Pseudovibrio sp. Tun.PSC04-5.I4: one gene and its partner. The protein of the gene in region 1 interacts with the protein of each later gene in a pairwise test. Links are inferred from orthologs where the notes say so. Each region holds a gene or a part of one and is shown in the gene's direction. Other genes may lie near its edges.

Evidence for each region.
Region 2: the proteins of BLS62_RS17985 (region 1) and BLS62_RS12125 interact in binary tests that used the Escherichia coli proteins (3 or more experiments, as listed by UniProt). The link is inferred for Pseudovibrio sp. Tun.PSC04-5.I4 from one-to-one orthologs.

Annotation. Positions count from the first base shown.
Region 1 is NZ_FNLB01000006.1:2,729,150-2,735,420, reverse strand. What follows is about bases 3,173-6,142. They hold BLS62_RS17985 (primosomal protein N'), read left to right. Parts: upstream 3,173-3,535; coding sequence 3,536-5,749; downstream 5,750-6,142. Other genes in these bases: BLS62_RS17980 (F0F1 ATP synthase subunit delta), read left to right, coding at 5,939-6,142; fsa (fructose-6-phosphate aldolase), read right to left, coding at 3,173-3,391. In the rest of the region: BLS62_RS18005 (tyrosine recombinase XerC), read right to left, coding at 1-521; BLS62_RS18000 (phospholipase D-like domain-containing protein), read right to left, coding at 603-1,688; BLS62_RS17995 (endonuclease), read right to left, coding at 1,771-2,505; more of fsa, read right to left, coding at 2,738-3,172; more of BLS62_RS17980, read left to right, coding at 6,143-6,271.
Region 2 is NZ_FNLB01000006.1:1,516,599-1,524,332, reverse strand. What follows is about bases 1,980-4,833. They hold BLS62_RS12125 (single-stranded DNA-binding protein), read left to right. Parts: upstream 1,980-3,044; coding sequence 3,045-3,623; downstream 3,624-4,833. Other genes in these bases: BLS62_RS12115 (VOC family protein), read right to left, coding at 4,209-4,649; uvrA (excinuclease ABC subunit UvrA), read right to left, coding at 1,980-2,640. Outside these bases: more of uvrA, read right to left, coding at 1-1,979; BLS62_RS12110 (cold-shock protein), read left to right, coding at 5,066-5,647; BLS62_RS12105 (DUF192 domain-containing protein), read left to right, coding at 5,769-6,206; UDP-glucose 4-epimerase GalE, read right to left, coding at 6,254-7,243; BLS62_RS12095 (cation diffusion facilitator family transporter), read right to left, coding at 7,326-7,734. UniProt on the Escherichia coli protein: Plays an important role in DNA replication, recombination and repair. Binds to ssDNA and to an array of partner proteins to recruit them to their sites of action during DNA metabolism. Acts as a sliding platform that migrates on DNA via reptation.

The DNA of each region.
Region 1 (6,271 bases):
GAAATACGTAATCCACACCCGTAAAGTATTGTAAACACAGCTGCATTGCGGGTTTCCACCCAAGGCGTGTCCTCAAAGGAAAGGTCACTGCTGACGATCGCCTTGGCTTCCTCAACTGGAATAGGCTTTGGCAAGCTACGTGGAATACGCGGAGTACGCACAGCACTTGCTCCAGCAGCATTTACCTCGCCGCGCTCCTCTAGAAATGAGAGGAAGGAGCGGATGCCAGCCAGTCCGCGCGCCAGTGTTCGTGTCTGTGCTCCATCCCGTCGCCGGGTTGCGAGGAAACCGCGAAAGTCGTTTGGTTTCAAGGACTCAAGGTGTTTTATGGCAACCGGTTCCCCTTCATAACTCGTCATGAATTTGAGGAACTGGCGGATGTCGCGTTCATAGGCTTCCAGTGTTCGTTCGGCCAATCGCCGTTCGGAACCGAGATGATCAATCCAGTCTTCAATCGCTGCTGAGATATCTGGTTTGCAGATGATCAGCAGGTTTTCGCCGCTATCTAAGGAATTTGCCATGCGGAAAGTGTAGGGGTGAATCCTAGCGGAATGGTTACCAAATAATAACCATTCACGTATTTGCGTAGCGCAATTCTGGATTTACGTAACCCGGATCTGCTCACCATGGTCATTGATGATCCGGTCAATCTCCTGCCGGGCCGCCAGCGCAAACCGCTTTTGGTTCTCTGTTGGCACTGTGGAATCTCCCAGAACCACGATATTCTCATCGTTAAATCGGTTTGCAGGTCCCGTGTAGTTGAAGCTTCCGACAATCATGACACTATCGTCAATCACCATAAGCTTATGATGCAGCTTGCCTATTTTGCTCGACCCGCGCACGAAATGGAGATCCGCACCCGCATCAGCAAGCGGACGTGTCGCCGCCCAATCCTGTCCACCTTGCCGCGCGTCTAGTGCTCCGCGCACCTTCCGCCCTGCTTCCATCAACAGCAACATGGCATCATCAATGCCGGAGCTTTTGGAGAAGGTGAAAATGGCGAAGTCCACGCGTTCCTTAGCTTTCGTCATCTGTTTGGTGACTTCCATCTCCGGCGCATGGTCTGGGGCAAAACAAACCTTCACCCGGATGTCGTCAACAATCACTTCCTTGGGTGTATTCTCAGTTTCGCCTTCATCAACGCTGTAACGGCCAAATCTCCCCTTCTTTATCTCACGAAATTCCCGCTCAAAGATCTTCGCGACATCCTCGTTTTTGACAATCAGAAGGTGGTTCAGGTTCCGATGTGTGCCGGTTTCTGTGAAGTTCGTGGAGCCTGTAAGCACAGCCGTTCCATCGCGAATGATAAATTTCTGGTGGAATATCCGTGGGTTAAAATCGGTTCGAACCCAAACCTTAGAGCGCAGCAAAGCTGCATGAAGCTGCCGGTTGATCTCGTTTTCAACACGGGGGTCACTTGTATGCGGATCATCAGCAGGTTCATCCACACTTAAGTAATCCGCCTCGGATACCACGCGCACCCGCACGCCGCGCCGCTTTGCGTTGATAATTGCGTTGGTTATGCGTTTATTGTCAATTTCTTGAATGGCTATGTTGAGAGTGGCCTCCGCAGCATCAATAAACGCGATGATCTCATCTTCAAGATCATCCAGGGGATTGTCTGCAGCAGAACCGAGAACATCTCTCGGTCCCACGAGGAATTTCAAGTTGTCTGTCTCAACGGCCATTGTACCCTCCCACTGTCATGCAATGTTACCGCACAGCATTCATTCTGTCCGTACAGGTTTATGAGGGTGGAAGGGCAGGGGTTTAGAAGCCGACAGAGATCAGTGTATTTGAGTTGCCCTGTATCTCCAGAATACGCGCATCACGAAGTTGCTCTTCTTCCGAGACAGGATCTTCATTCATCCAATCGGTAAACATCTCTACTTCATTATCAGTCAACGGCATGTCGTAAGTGGACTGCATGTAAAAATAGATCCGGGCGATATCCCCGCGGGTCGTAACCATTGGCTCGGCCACTTTATTTTTGCGGTCTATCTCGAAATCGCAAGCGCCGTAGGTTCTTTCTTCGCCGGCAATCACTGCCATGCGGAAATTGGAGCGGTCGCCGTTTAACTCACCAACAGCTGGTACCAGATTGTGCAGGTCCGCTTGCATGCGCTTATAGTCCGGGTCAACTTTCGAGCAGCACCGGCGGCCCTTGTAGCTCTTGCCCTTCTTCGTCACACAGGCCGCATTTCCCTCAGTCCAACAAGCTCTGGGCTTGCCAAAACGGGAGGCTGGTACAATGTGTTCCCATTCAATGCGTTTGCCGCGTTTTGCACTCTTGCGCGGTGTGTATCCGCAGCTCTCAGCATCAACCTGCTTTTTGCTGTTGTAAGTGCAACCGCAATAAAACGTCTCGCGGGAATCTTGTGATGGATAGATGTGTTTTTCCAAAAGACGTTTGGCTTGCGAGAAACTTGTTGGCGTTTGAGCTGAAACGCCGGACGCCCAGATAGCAATGAAAAGGGCAATGGGAAGCAAGAGAAGATTGCGCATGAAGATACTTTCTAGGTCACCATCAGAAACTGGCGGGAGAGGGTTAATAATTCCCTGCCAACACTGTTTGACGCGGTGGATACAAGTTTGTGCCGGATAAGTCTGCCTGAATGAATGGGTGTGAACCTTGCGCACTGTGGTTCGGTTGGGGGGAGAAAAGGCAGGTAAAACAAAAGCGCAGACCCGAAGGTCCGCGCTTGATGTCGTCACATAATGCGAATTTGAAAAGAGCTTAAACGATGCTCTGACCGGTCGCAGCCCAGTCCTTCATGAACACTTCCAGACCTTTTTCGGTCAATGGATGCTTCACGAGGCCTTTAAGGGTCGCTGGTGGAATGGTTGCAACGTCAGCACCGACAAGTGCACAATCTTTAACGTGGTTTGCACTACGGATGGATGCAGCAAGAATTTCGGTGCTGAAGCCATAGTTGTCGTAGATCTGACGGATTTCAGCGATGAGATCCATACCTTCAACATTGATGTCATCCAGACGGCCAATGAAGGGAGAGATGAAAGTTGCGCCAGCTTTAGCAGCCAGAAGTGCCTGGTTTGCAGAGAAGCAAAGGGTCACATTGGTCTGGATGCCTTTTTGGGAAAGAACGCGACAAGCTTTCAAACCTTCAAGGGTCAATGGCAGTTTGATGCAGATGTTGTCTGCAATCGCGCCCAGCTCTTCAGCTTCTTTCAGCATACCGGCGGTGTCGGTTGCAACAACCTCAGCAGAAACCGGTCCATCCACAAGCGCGCAGATTTCTGCGATGACTTCTTTCATTGGACGGCCAGATTTCATGATAAGGGATGGGTTAGTTGTAACACCATCGAGAAGGCCGGTTGCAGCCAGCTCTTTAATTTCGTTGGTGTCAGCTGTATCAACGAAGAATTTCATGCCAAAAAGGCTCCTGATTTCCTAACAGCCTCTCGTTGGGTACTGGGAGGCTTTAGGGGGGTGAATTCTGGTATGTGTTTAGCCCAGAGTGCATGGAAACAACAAGAGCAAAACCCGGTAACGCTCAATAAGGATTGGAGTTTCGTGACACATCAGCAGGAGTTTTTCGCAAACGCCCGATTGAGCGAACCTGAGGTCATTGTACCTGTGCTGGTTCCTGTAGCGGTTGCAAGTGCTTATTCATACAAAGTGCCGGCTGGCATGAATGTCCGACCCGGCTCGATTGTTCGTGTCCCCTTAGGCTCACGAGAAGTGATTGGTGCTGTGTGGGATGGCGAGCCAGATACAGCCGTTAATCCGAAAAAACTTAAAAGCATTCTGCATGTTTACGATTCTCCGCCGATTGCCGATGATTTAAGAAAGTACATTGATTGGGTTGCTGCATGGACACTTGGCGCGCCCGGGATGGTGCTGCGCATGGTCTTGCGTTCAGAAGAGGGGTTGGAACCGGAAGCGCTGCTGTCCGGTGTTCGTTATAGAGAGGGTAAAGAGCCTGATCGCATGACGGCTGCCCGCGAACGCGTACTGGAACATGTACGTAATGGCATGGCTTGGACGCGTCCCGGTTTGGCTGGCGTTGCAGGCGTATCCTCCTCAGTCATTGATGGCTTGAAAAAGCAGGGCGTGTTGGAAGAGGTCATGCTGCCTTCGACGCCTCCACTGCCACATCCTGACCCGACACTGCCCGGCCGAAAGCTGACTGAGCTTCAGCAAGGCGCCGCGAATCAGCTGTGCGAGGGGATCGGCAAAGGCTTCAAAGCCTTCCTGATTGACGGTGTAACCGGCTCCGGTAAGACCGAAGTGTATTTTGAGGCCGTTGCGGAAGCTCTCAAAAACAACGAGCAAGCGCTCGTTCTCATTCCTGAAATCGCGCTCACCAGCCAGTTTTTGGAGCGGTTTGAGCAGCGATTTGGTGTCCGGCCAGCTGAATGGCATTCACAGGTGTCCCCAAAACGGCGTGCACGAACATGGCGCGGAGTCGCAAATGGTGAAGTGAAGGTCGTTGTGGGCGCGCGCTCCGCACTTTTCCTTCCTTTTCACAGGCTCGGTTTGCTGGTTGTGGATGAAGAGCACGATACGGCCTACAAACAGGATGACCGCGTTCCTTATAATGCAAGGGATATGGCGGTTGTTCGAGGACATATCTCCGGATTCCCGGTCGTGCTGGCAAGCGCAACACCATCTGTGGAAAGTCAGGTCAACGCAAAGCTGGGAAGATACCAGCGAATTGTCCTTCCAGAACGGGCAACCGGCGCAGAAATGCCAATAATTAAAGGCATTGATATGCGTTGCGATGGCCCGGAGAGAGGCAAATGGCTCGCGCCAGCCATGGTCAACGAGATCCAGCAAACACTCTCTGACGGCAAGCAAGTGCTGCTCTTTTTGAATCGTAGGGGTTATGCCCCACTCACCCTGTGCAGAACATGCGGCCATAGGTTCCATTGTGAGAATTGCTCAGCTTGGCTTGTTGAACATCGCTTTCGAGGCAAATTATGCTGTCACCATTGCGGCTATTCACAACCTATACCGGATAAATGCCCGGAATGTAGCAAGCCGGATTCGCTTGTCGCATGTGGTCCTGGCGTGGAGCGAATTGCTGAAGATGCCTCAGCGTTATTTCCGGACGCGAAAGTGCTCGTTTTGTCCTCCGACTTACCGGGCGGAACTGAGCGCATCAATCGGGAGATGAAGCTCGTCGAAACTGGCGAAGTTGATATCGTTATCGGAACACAGCTGGTCGCAAAAGGGCATAACTTTCCCTTAATGACCCTTGTTGGGGTGGTTGATGCTGATTTGGGTCTCGCAAACGGCGATCCTAGGGCAGCAGAACGCACCTTCCAGCTCTTGGCTCAAGTGACAGGTCGTGCAGGTCGTATCCATGGAAAAGGCCGCGGTTTGCTTCAAACCTACAACCCGGACCAACCTGTAATCAGGGCTTTGCTCTCTGGAAATCCCGAGGAGTTTTACGCGGCGGAAATCGAGTCGCGTGAGAATGCCGGTTTGCCGCCATTTGGAAGGCTTGCAGCTCTCATTATTTCCGGGCCAGACCGAGTGCTGACAGAAAAATATTCAAAATCTGTGGCAATCAATAGTCCTGGTTCAGAAGGCGTTCAGGTGCTTGGTCCAGCAGAGGCTGCAATGGCTCAGGTGAGGGGCCGATATCGCTTCAGATTATTGGCAATTGCACCCCGGACTATTGATTTACAAGGCTTTCTAAGAAAATGGTTGTCCATCGCCCCCAAGCCTACTGGAGGTATTCGAGTACAGGTCGATGTTGACCCCCAAAGTTTCATGTAGTCTAGCGGAATAAGTTTGATGTCTTATTGTATGCGTTGGAATACCTACGCTATGTTGCAAGCCCGCCACGCGTGTGCTATGCGAAGCGCGGCTTTATCGGTGCAGTTTCAAAGATTGTGCCAATCAAATTGAATTAGACGCGACTTATCAAGGATTTGGATTCCCGGCTTGCCAGCCGCCAGAATCTTGATGGCGCGGGAGAGCACGGATCCAGTGACTGACAACGTATCTCTCATTTCAGGTGTAGCCTCACGTTATGCTTCTGCGTTGCTTGACCTTGCTGAAGAGCAGGGTGCGACGTCAGAAGTTGAGAGAGGTCTCGACCAGTTTGAAGCGCTCTTAAGCGAGAGCGCTGATCTTGATCGTCTTATCAAGAGCCCCGTTTTTAGTGCAGACGCTCAATTAAAGGCGATCTCTGCTATTTTGGATAAGGTCGGAATTTCTGGCCTTACCGCAAATTTTGTGAAGTTGGTTGCTAAGAACCGGCGCCTCTTCGCCGTTCCAGGCATGATCAGAGCTTTC
Region 2 (7,734 bases), 1.2 Mb from region 1 along the record:
AATATAAAGAGTACGGCCTGTTGAGCGCTTTGACAGCTCTTTGGCCAGCTTTACACGCTGTGCCTCACCTCCAGAAAGGGTGGTGGCCTGCTGACCAACCTTGATGTAGCCGAGGCCAACCCGGGCGAGGGTTTCCATTTTGTCGCGAATGGAGGGAACAGCTGAGAAGAAGGAGGCAGCTTCTTCAACAGTCATATCCAGTACACCTGCAATTGATTTGCCCTTGAACTGGACTTCAAGTGTTTCGCGGTTGTAGCGCTTACCGTTACAAACATCACATGTCACGTAGACATCCGGTAGGAAGTGCATTTCAATCTTGATGACGCCATCGCCTTGACAAGCTTCACAACGGCCGCCCTTGACGTTGAACGAGAAGCGACCTGGTGCGTAGCCGCGAGTTTTTGCTTCCGGCATGCCAGCAAACCATTCCCGAATGGGCGTGAAGGCGCCGGTGTAGGTTGCAGGGTTTGAGCGCGGCGTGCGGCCAATCGGGGATTGGTCGATATCGATGACTTTGTCGAGGCGCTCCAGACCTTCAATACGATCGTGCGGAGCAGGGTTGTCGCGGGCACCGTTTAGCCGTCGGGCCGTGGCTTTATAGACGGTGTCGATCAAGAAGGTTGATTTGCCGCCTCCAGATACACCGGTCACACACGTGAATGTGCCAAGTGGGATGCTGGCGTTCACATCCTTCAGGTTGTTGCCGCGGGCGCCGAAAACCTTGATCTGTCGGTTTTTGTCGATCTTGCGTGGCTCTTTGGGCTGAGGAATGCTCATTTTGCCGGAAAGGTACTGACCGGTAAGGGAAGCAGGATTGGCCATGATTTCTTCTGGTGAGCCTTTCGCCACGACCTGACCACCATGGATACCCGCACCTGGACCCACATCCACCACATAATCAGCTGTGAGGACTGCATCCTCATCATGCTCGACTACGATAACGGTGTTCCCCAGATCGCGCAGGTGCTTGAGTGTTTCCAGAAGCCGGGCATTATCACGTTGGTGAAGGCCAATGGATGGCTCATCCAAAACGTAAAGAACGCCGGTTAAACCGGAACCGATTTGAGATGCAAGGCGAATACGCTGGCTTTCACCACCGGACAACGTGCCGGAGGCGCGATCCATTGACAAGTACTCTAAGCCGACATCATTCAGGAATTTCAGGCGCTCTCGAATTTCCTTTAGGATACGATAAGCGATTTGGGTCTGTTTATCGCTTAGCTTGTCCTCAATGCTGGAGAACCATTCATGGGCTGTTTTGATTGAAAGGGCGGTGATCTGGCCAATGTGACGGTCAGCAATTTTGACTGAGAGTGCTTCTGGCTTCAAGCGGTACCCCTTACAGGCGTCGCATGCATGGTCGGATTGGTAGCGGGAGAGTTCATCGCGCACCATCTGAGAATCTGTTTCTCTCCAGCGGCGCTCAATGTTGCCAATGACGCCCTCAAACGACTTGTCTGTTTTGTAAGAGCGAGTGCCGTCGTCATATACAAACTGGATTTTTGTATCGCCGGTTCCATAAAGAACAGCGTTTTGGAAGTCGTCAGGCAGGTCACGCCAAGCCTTCGTCATGGACTGCTTGTAGTGCTTCGTTAGCGCTTCTAGTGTTTGAGCGTAATACGGAGAGGTTGCTCCGGTTTTTGCCCACGGAAGTACTGCTCCACCGCGAAGTGATAGGGTCTGATCTGGAACAACGAGTTCGGCTTCAAACGCGAGCTTCGTTCCGAGGCCATCACACGTTGGGCAAGCGCCGAACGGATTGTTGAACGAGAATAGGCGTGGCTCAATTTCTGGAATTGTGAAACCAGATACCGGGCAGGCAAACTTCTGCGAGAAGATCATCTGCTTTGGTTTGCCTTTTTCATCTTTTTCATCCGCAAATTCTGCGGTGGCGAGTCCTTCGGCTAATTCCAGCGCTGTTTCCAGGGAATCTGCCAATCGTCCTGCCATATCTTCACGCACGACAAGGCGGTCAACCACGACGTCAATATCGTGTTTGAATTTCTTATCCAGCGCCGGGGCCTCGGCGATTTCGTAGTATTCACCATCAATTTTGATGCGCTGGAAGCCTTTTTTCATCAGCTCTGCGAGTTCTTTGCGGTACTCGCCTTTGCGGCCCCGAACGATAGGCGCGAGGAGGAAAAGACGCGTGCCTTCTTCCAATGTCAAAATGCGGTCAACCATCTGGCTGACGGTCTGGCTTTCAATGGGTAATCCAGTTGCAGGGGAATACGGAATGCCGACGCGGGCGAAGAGCAGGCGCATGTAGTCATAGATTTCGGTGACTGTGCCGACTGTTGAGCGCGGGTTTCTTGAAGTGGTTTTCTGCTCGATGGAGATTGCAGGAGATAGGCCGTCGATTTGGTCTACGTCCGGCTTTTGCATCATCTCCAAAAACTGGCGGGCATAAGCGCTTAAGCTTTCAACATAGCGGCGCTGCCCTTCGGCATAAATCGTATCAAAGGCCAAGGAGGACTTACCCGAACCGGACAGGCCAGTCATAACAATCAGACTATCGCGTGGAAGATCCAGATCGACATTCTTTAGGTTATGTTCGCGAGCGCCGCGTACGGTAATCTGTTTGAGGTGATCAACGCGCGCATGATTATTCTGGTTATTACGGGTTGGCGACTTCGCCATGGAGCTGTCCTTTGTCACGAATGCTGATTTCGCCATCTAAAGAGCAAAACAGGTCAAGGCGCGATCCTCAAAAATACAGGAGGTATGCGCAATAAATTAGGTGGAACATAAACGGAACGATTTTAAGGAGCAAGCCTTTTTGAATATGCTCTCAGAAAATTGTCTTTGCAGAAATTTCAGTGTTGAACTTGGTGGGAGTAGATGCGAATGTATGGGAACAAAAATAGAACGAGTTTTGAGCGGAACCTTCTGGTGCCTCATATATTCGCAGATCTGCTGGGAAATGTGGACAAATGTCACTGCTAAGCGAAAGCCTGTTTGATTTGTGGGGCTCGGAGCATAGGTTACTTGCCAACTCGACCTGCTCAAAATAGCTGAGCAGGCTTTGATCTAGGAGTAATTCAATGGCCGGTAGCGTCAATAAAGTCATTTTGGTTGGAAATCTGGGCGCAGATCCGGAAGTTCGGCGCACGCAGGACGGCAAGGCGATCGTAAACCTGCGCATCGCGACTTCTGAGAGCTGGCGCGATCGTAACAGCGGCGAGCGCCGTGAGCGCACTGAATGGCACCGCGTTGTTGTATTCAACGAAGGACTTGCAAAGGTTGCTGAGCAATACCTGCGCAAAGGCTCCAAAGTTTACATTGAAGGTCAGATCCAGACCCGTAAATGGCAGGACCAAGGTGGTCAGGAGCGATATTCAACCGAGATTGTTTTGCAAGGCTTCAACTCTACGTTGACAATGCTTGATGGTCGCGGCGAAGGCGGCGGTCAAAGCGGTCAAGCTGGTGGTCAATCTGGCGGCTTTGGTGGTGGTAGCGGCGGCGATCAGGGTGGTGGATACTCTGGTGGAGGTTCTTCTGGTGGAGGTTCCACTGGCGGTGGCGCCAGTAATCAGGGTGGTGGCTTTGGCGGTGGCGGCGGTGGATCTGCCCCATCTGGCGGCGGCTTTGGGGGTGGAATGGATGACGAGATTCCATTCTAAGGCCTGCTCTGTATAGCAATTAAAATTCGATGCTCAGAAATAGTGCGATGCAGCTGTTTCTGAGCATTTTTCATTTTTGCATGGTGCGTTGAAGGCTGAGCGTTGTGGGAGTGGACAGCCAATAGGAATTTTGAACTGTTTCACTAGATGCTTGTCAACGCGGGAGAGGTTCGGTAATGCAGAATTTTTGCAATGAATGCTTCATGTCCATGTTTTTGGCTTTCTGTAATCCAGAAAACATGTGTGCATTGACCATAAGATATACGAATTGGTACCAATGGAGCTAAGCATATAGAATTTTGGGAAAGTAAATGGTACGCCCAAGGGGAATCGAACCCCTGTTTCCGCCGTGAAAGGGCGGCGTCCTAACCGCTAGACGATGGGCGCACACTCATCAGCAGCGCCTCGTGTTGTGCGCTGGCTGTGTGAGGAGGCTTATAAGAATTTGAGGGAGACTTGGCAAGCGCCTAAATTTTAATAATTCAAACAATCCACAAATATGAAGAAAATGGAGTTATTCTCTGTTTTCTTGTGTGATATCAGCGCCTCAGTCGGATTCTGAGGCGCAAAATTTTGGATAGTTGCCTACCAGCTGCCGGTGTTTTCCATGGAAAGCCACGGTTCAGCTGGTTTCAGACTTCCATCCTTTTGGAGTAGTTCAATTGAAATACCGTCTGGAGACAGAACAAAAGCCATGCGCCCATCGCGTGGAGGGCGGTTGATGATGATGCCCGCAGCCTGCAGTTTGGCGCAGGTCTCATAGATGTTGTCTACTTCATAGGCGAGGTGGCCAAAATTACGTCCGCCATCATACTCTTCAGTGTCCCAATTATAGGTCAGCTCCAGTGCAGGCGCCTGAGTCGACTGGAAAGCTTCTTGGTCTTCTGACGCCGTGAGGTAGACAAGGGTAAAGCGTCCTGCTTCGCTTTTATGCCGGCGAGCTTCTTTCATGCCAAAGATGGTGCAGTAAAAGTGCATGGATTGGTCCAGATCTTTAACGCGGACCATGGTGTGCAAATAGCGCATTTCTAGCTTTCTCGGTTAGGGGGCTGACCTTATTTTTATAGTCAGTGTAAGTTGTAAGTGCGCGAATTTAGCGTGAAAAGGATTAAAGGGAAAGGGTGTCCAGTATTTCTTGAATGGGGAATTGAAGGGAGTGTTGCGTATTAATGTGTATCGCTCGCCGTATGGAGGTTTCGAAAGCAACTCAGCGATCTGCTAGATAAAAATTTCAGTAGTGTTAGCTATACCCCCTCCAAACTGTAGGTAAATGGTGTTGATAGGACAACACTAATTAAATCAATGGGGGATCATTTAGCTGTTTGTTAATTTTTCACCTTCTTGGCCCGGTTCCTGATGATATTCTTTTGGTGGAATCAAGTGGCGTTCGGTTTGTTGCTGGGCGTTACATTTCAGATGCGGCAAATTTCGGGGCATTCATCATGGTGGTAAAAACGGCGCCTCAGGTAGGCTCTGTCGAGGACCTGGTTGACGATACAGCCTTAGATGTTCTTCAGGTGGCGGGAACAATCAAGTGGTTCGATATTGGCAAAGGCTATGGTTTCGTAGAACCAGAAGACGATCTACCTGATATCTTATTGCATGTTACATGCTTGAGGCGAGATGGTTTTCAGACCGCCTATGAAGGGGCTCGTGTTGTTTGTGAGGTCCTGAACAGGCCACGCGGATTGCAAGCGATGCGCATTCTTTCTATGGATGAAAGCTATGCGGTTCATCCATCTCAACTGCCTCCTTCGCGTACTCATGTTCAAGTTACGCCTGATGGCGGTTTTATTGATGCGGAAGTTAAGTGGTTTAACCGTGTGAAGGGATTTGGCTTCCTGACGCGTGGTGAGGGGACTGAAGACATTTTCATTCATATGGAAACATTGCGCAGGTTTGGCATTACAGAGTTGCGTCCTGGGCAAAAAGTACAGGTTCGTTTTGGAAATGGACCTAAAGGGCAGATGGCTGCTGAAGTTCGTCCGGTTGGCAGTGGAACACACATACCGACCTCTCACTAAGTTGCGTTTATGCGCCTTACGAGATCACATTTACGAGATTTGCCTATCAAAAACCCTTGGTGTCTTGCCAAGGGTTTTTCTTTGTATCAAAGCTATAATGAACGAGACGCAGGAAATATTTATGGCTGTTTTAAAATGGGCTGTCATTGCGGCGATGTTCTGTTTGAGCTCTGCTTTCGCGGCGGAGTTGAGAACTGAAACAATTGAGGTTCGCAGTGCAACGGGTAAACATGAATTTCAGGTCGAGGTTGCTGAAAACGCTGCAGCTCGCGCTCAAGGTTTGATGGGCCGGACTGATCTCTCTCCTGATCAAGGGATGTTGTTTGTATTCTCGTTTTCTGTACCACAGAATTTTTGGATGAAGAACACGCCGAGCGCGCTGGATATCATCTTCATTGGCTCTGACAACATCATCAAAAGCATTGCGAAAAATACGGTCCCATATTCTGAAGAGATTATCTCCTCAGGTGTTCCTGCTCAGTATGTTTTGGAAGTGTTGGCGGGGCGGACAATGGCGCTTGGTATAAAGCCCGGTGACCGCGTTATTCGGATACCATGATAGGCAGGTAGGAGCTGACTGAGGTGGATCAGTCAGCCATAAGATGTTTAGAGGCTGTTTTTGAACTGGAGTTTTTTCTCCCAGGTGAGGGCGTGGTCAACGATGGTTTTGAGGTCGTTGAACTCCGGTTGCCAATCTAAATTCTTCATGATCTTGCGGTTGTCAGCAACAACCTTTGGCGAATCGCCAGCCCGGCGCGGCTCGGTTGTAACATTGAAGTCGACTCCCGAGATTGCCTTCACTGCATCAATGACCTGCAAAACTGAATAGCCATCACCGTAACCTGCATTCATGACAATGCTGTCGCCGCCTTCGCGTAGTCGCCTTAAGGCAAGGTAGTGTGCGCTGGCCAGATCAGAAACATGGATGTAATCGCGAACCCCCGTTCCATCTGGTGTGTCGAAGTCAATTCCAAATACGCCCAGATTCGTGCGTTTCCCCAGAGCTGCTTCACAGGCTACTTTGATGAGGTGAGTGGCGTTTTTGGTGGACTGGCCTGTGCGGCCTTTAGGGTCGGCGCCGGCAACGTTGAAGTAGCGCAGAGCTGTGTATTTGAAATCATGGGCTGCAGCGGTATCGCGCAACATGAGTTCAGTCATTAGCTTTGATGTGCCGTAAGGGCTTAAGGGAGTTAGCGGAGCTTCTTCAGAAACAGGAATAACTTCTGGGTCACCATAAACGGCTGCTGTTGAGGAGAAGATGAAATGCTTGATGCCGTGGTTGACGCAGGCTTCCATTAATGTTCTGGAGGCTGCGGTATTATTGCTATAATATTTCAATGGGTTAGAGACGGATTCTGGAACGATTATTGAACCTGCAAAGTGTATAACGGCAGAAATATCGTGGGCTTTGAAGATTGTTTCCAGTAGATCCAGATCTGTAATTTCACCCTCATACAGCTTTGTTGCTTGAGGGATCGCCCAATCAAAGCCGGTTGAGAGATTGTCGATGACAATGAAATCCTCTCCGGCGTCATGGAGGCACCATGTCATGTGGCTGCCAATATAGCCGCAGCCGCCTGTTACAAGTATGGTCATTGTCTGCTCCGAAAACTCTCAAATTCAACATGTTTGATAGAAGCCCTTTTCGAGGGCTGCAATGCAATGTTTTGCGTATTGATTACTCGTCCTCAAGATACTTCTGGTCTTTTGCAGCCTGAACTTCGATGAAGACACGCCCTATGAGCGGTTGGCTGCGTTTGATTGTATCTTCCAGCGAGAAAATGACTTCTTCAACTGCTCCTGCTGTGAGTGCGTCTTCAAAGTCCAAAGAGGCGGCGAGCAGGACGTCATTGGGGCCAAGGTGCAAGGTGCGAATTTCGTTCACGCCCCGGACGGCAACAGGCGCCAGCAAGATCTCACGAACAGACGCTACAAGCTCGTCAGAAGCACTTTCGCCGATCAGGAGGCCTTTTGTTTCCAGTGCGAGCAGGAATGCGGTTCCAGCTAGAATGAGGCCGATAACAACGGAAGCAGCTCCGTCAAGCCAAGGGATGCCGAAGTTTTGTGCGCCGTAAATGCCGATGAAG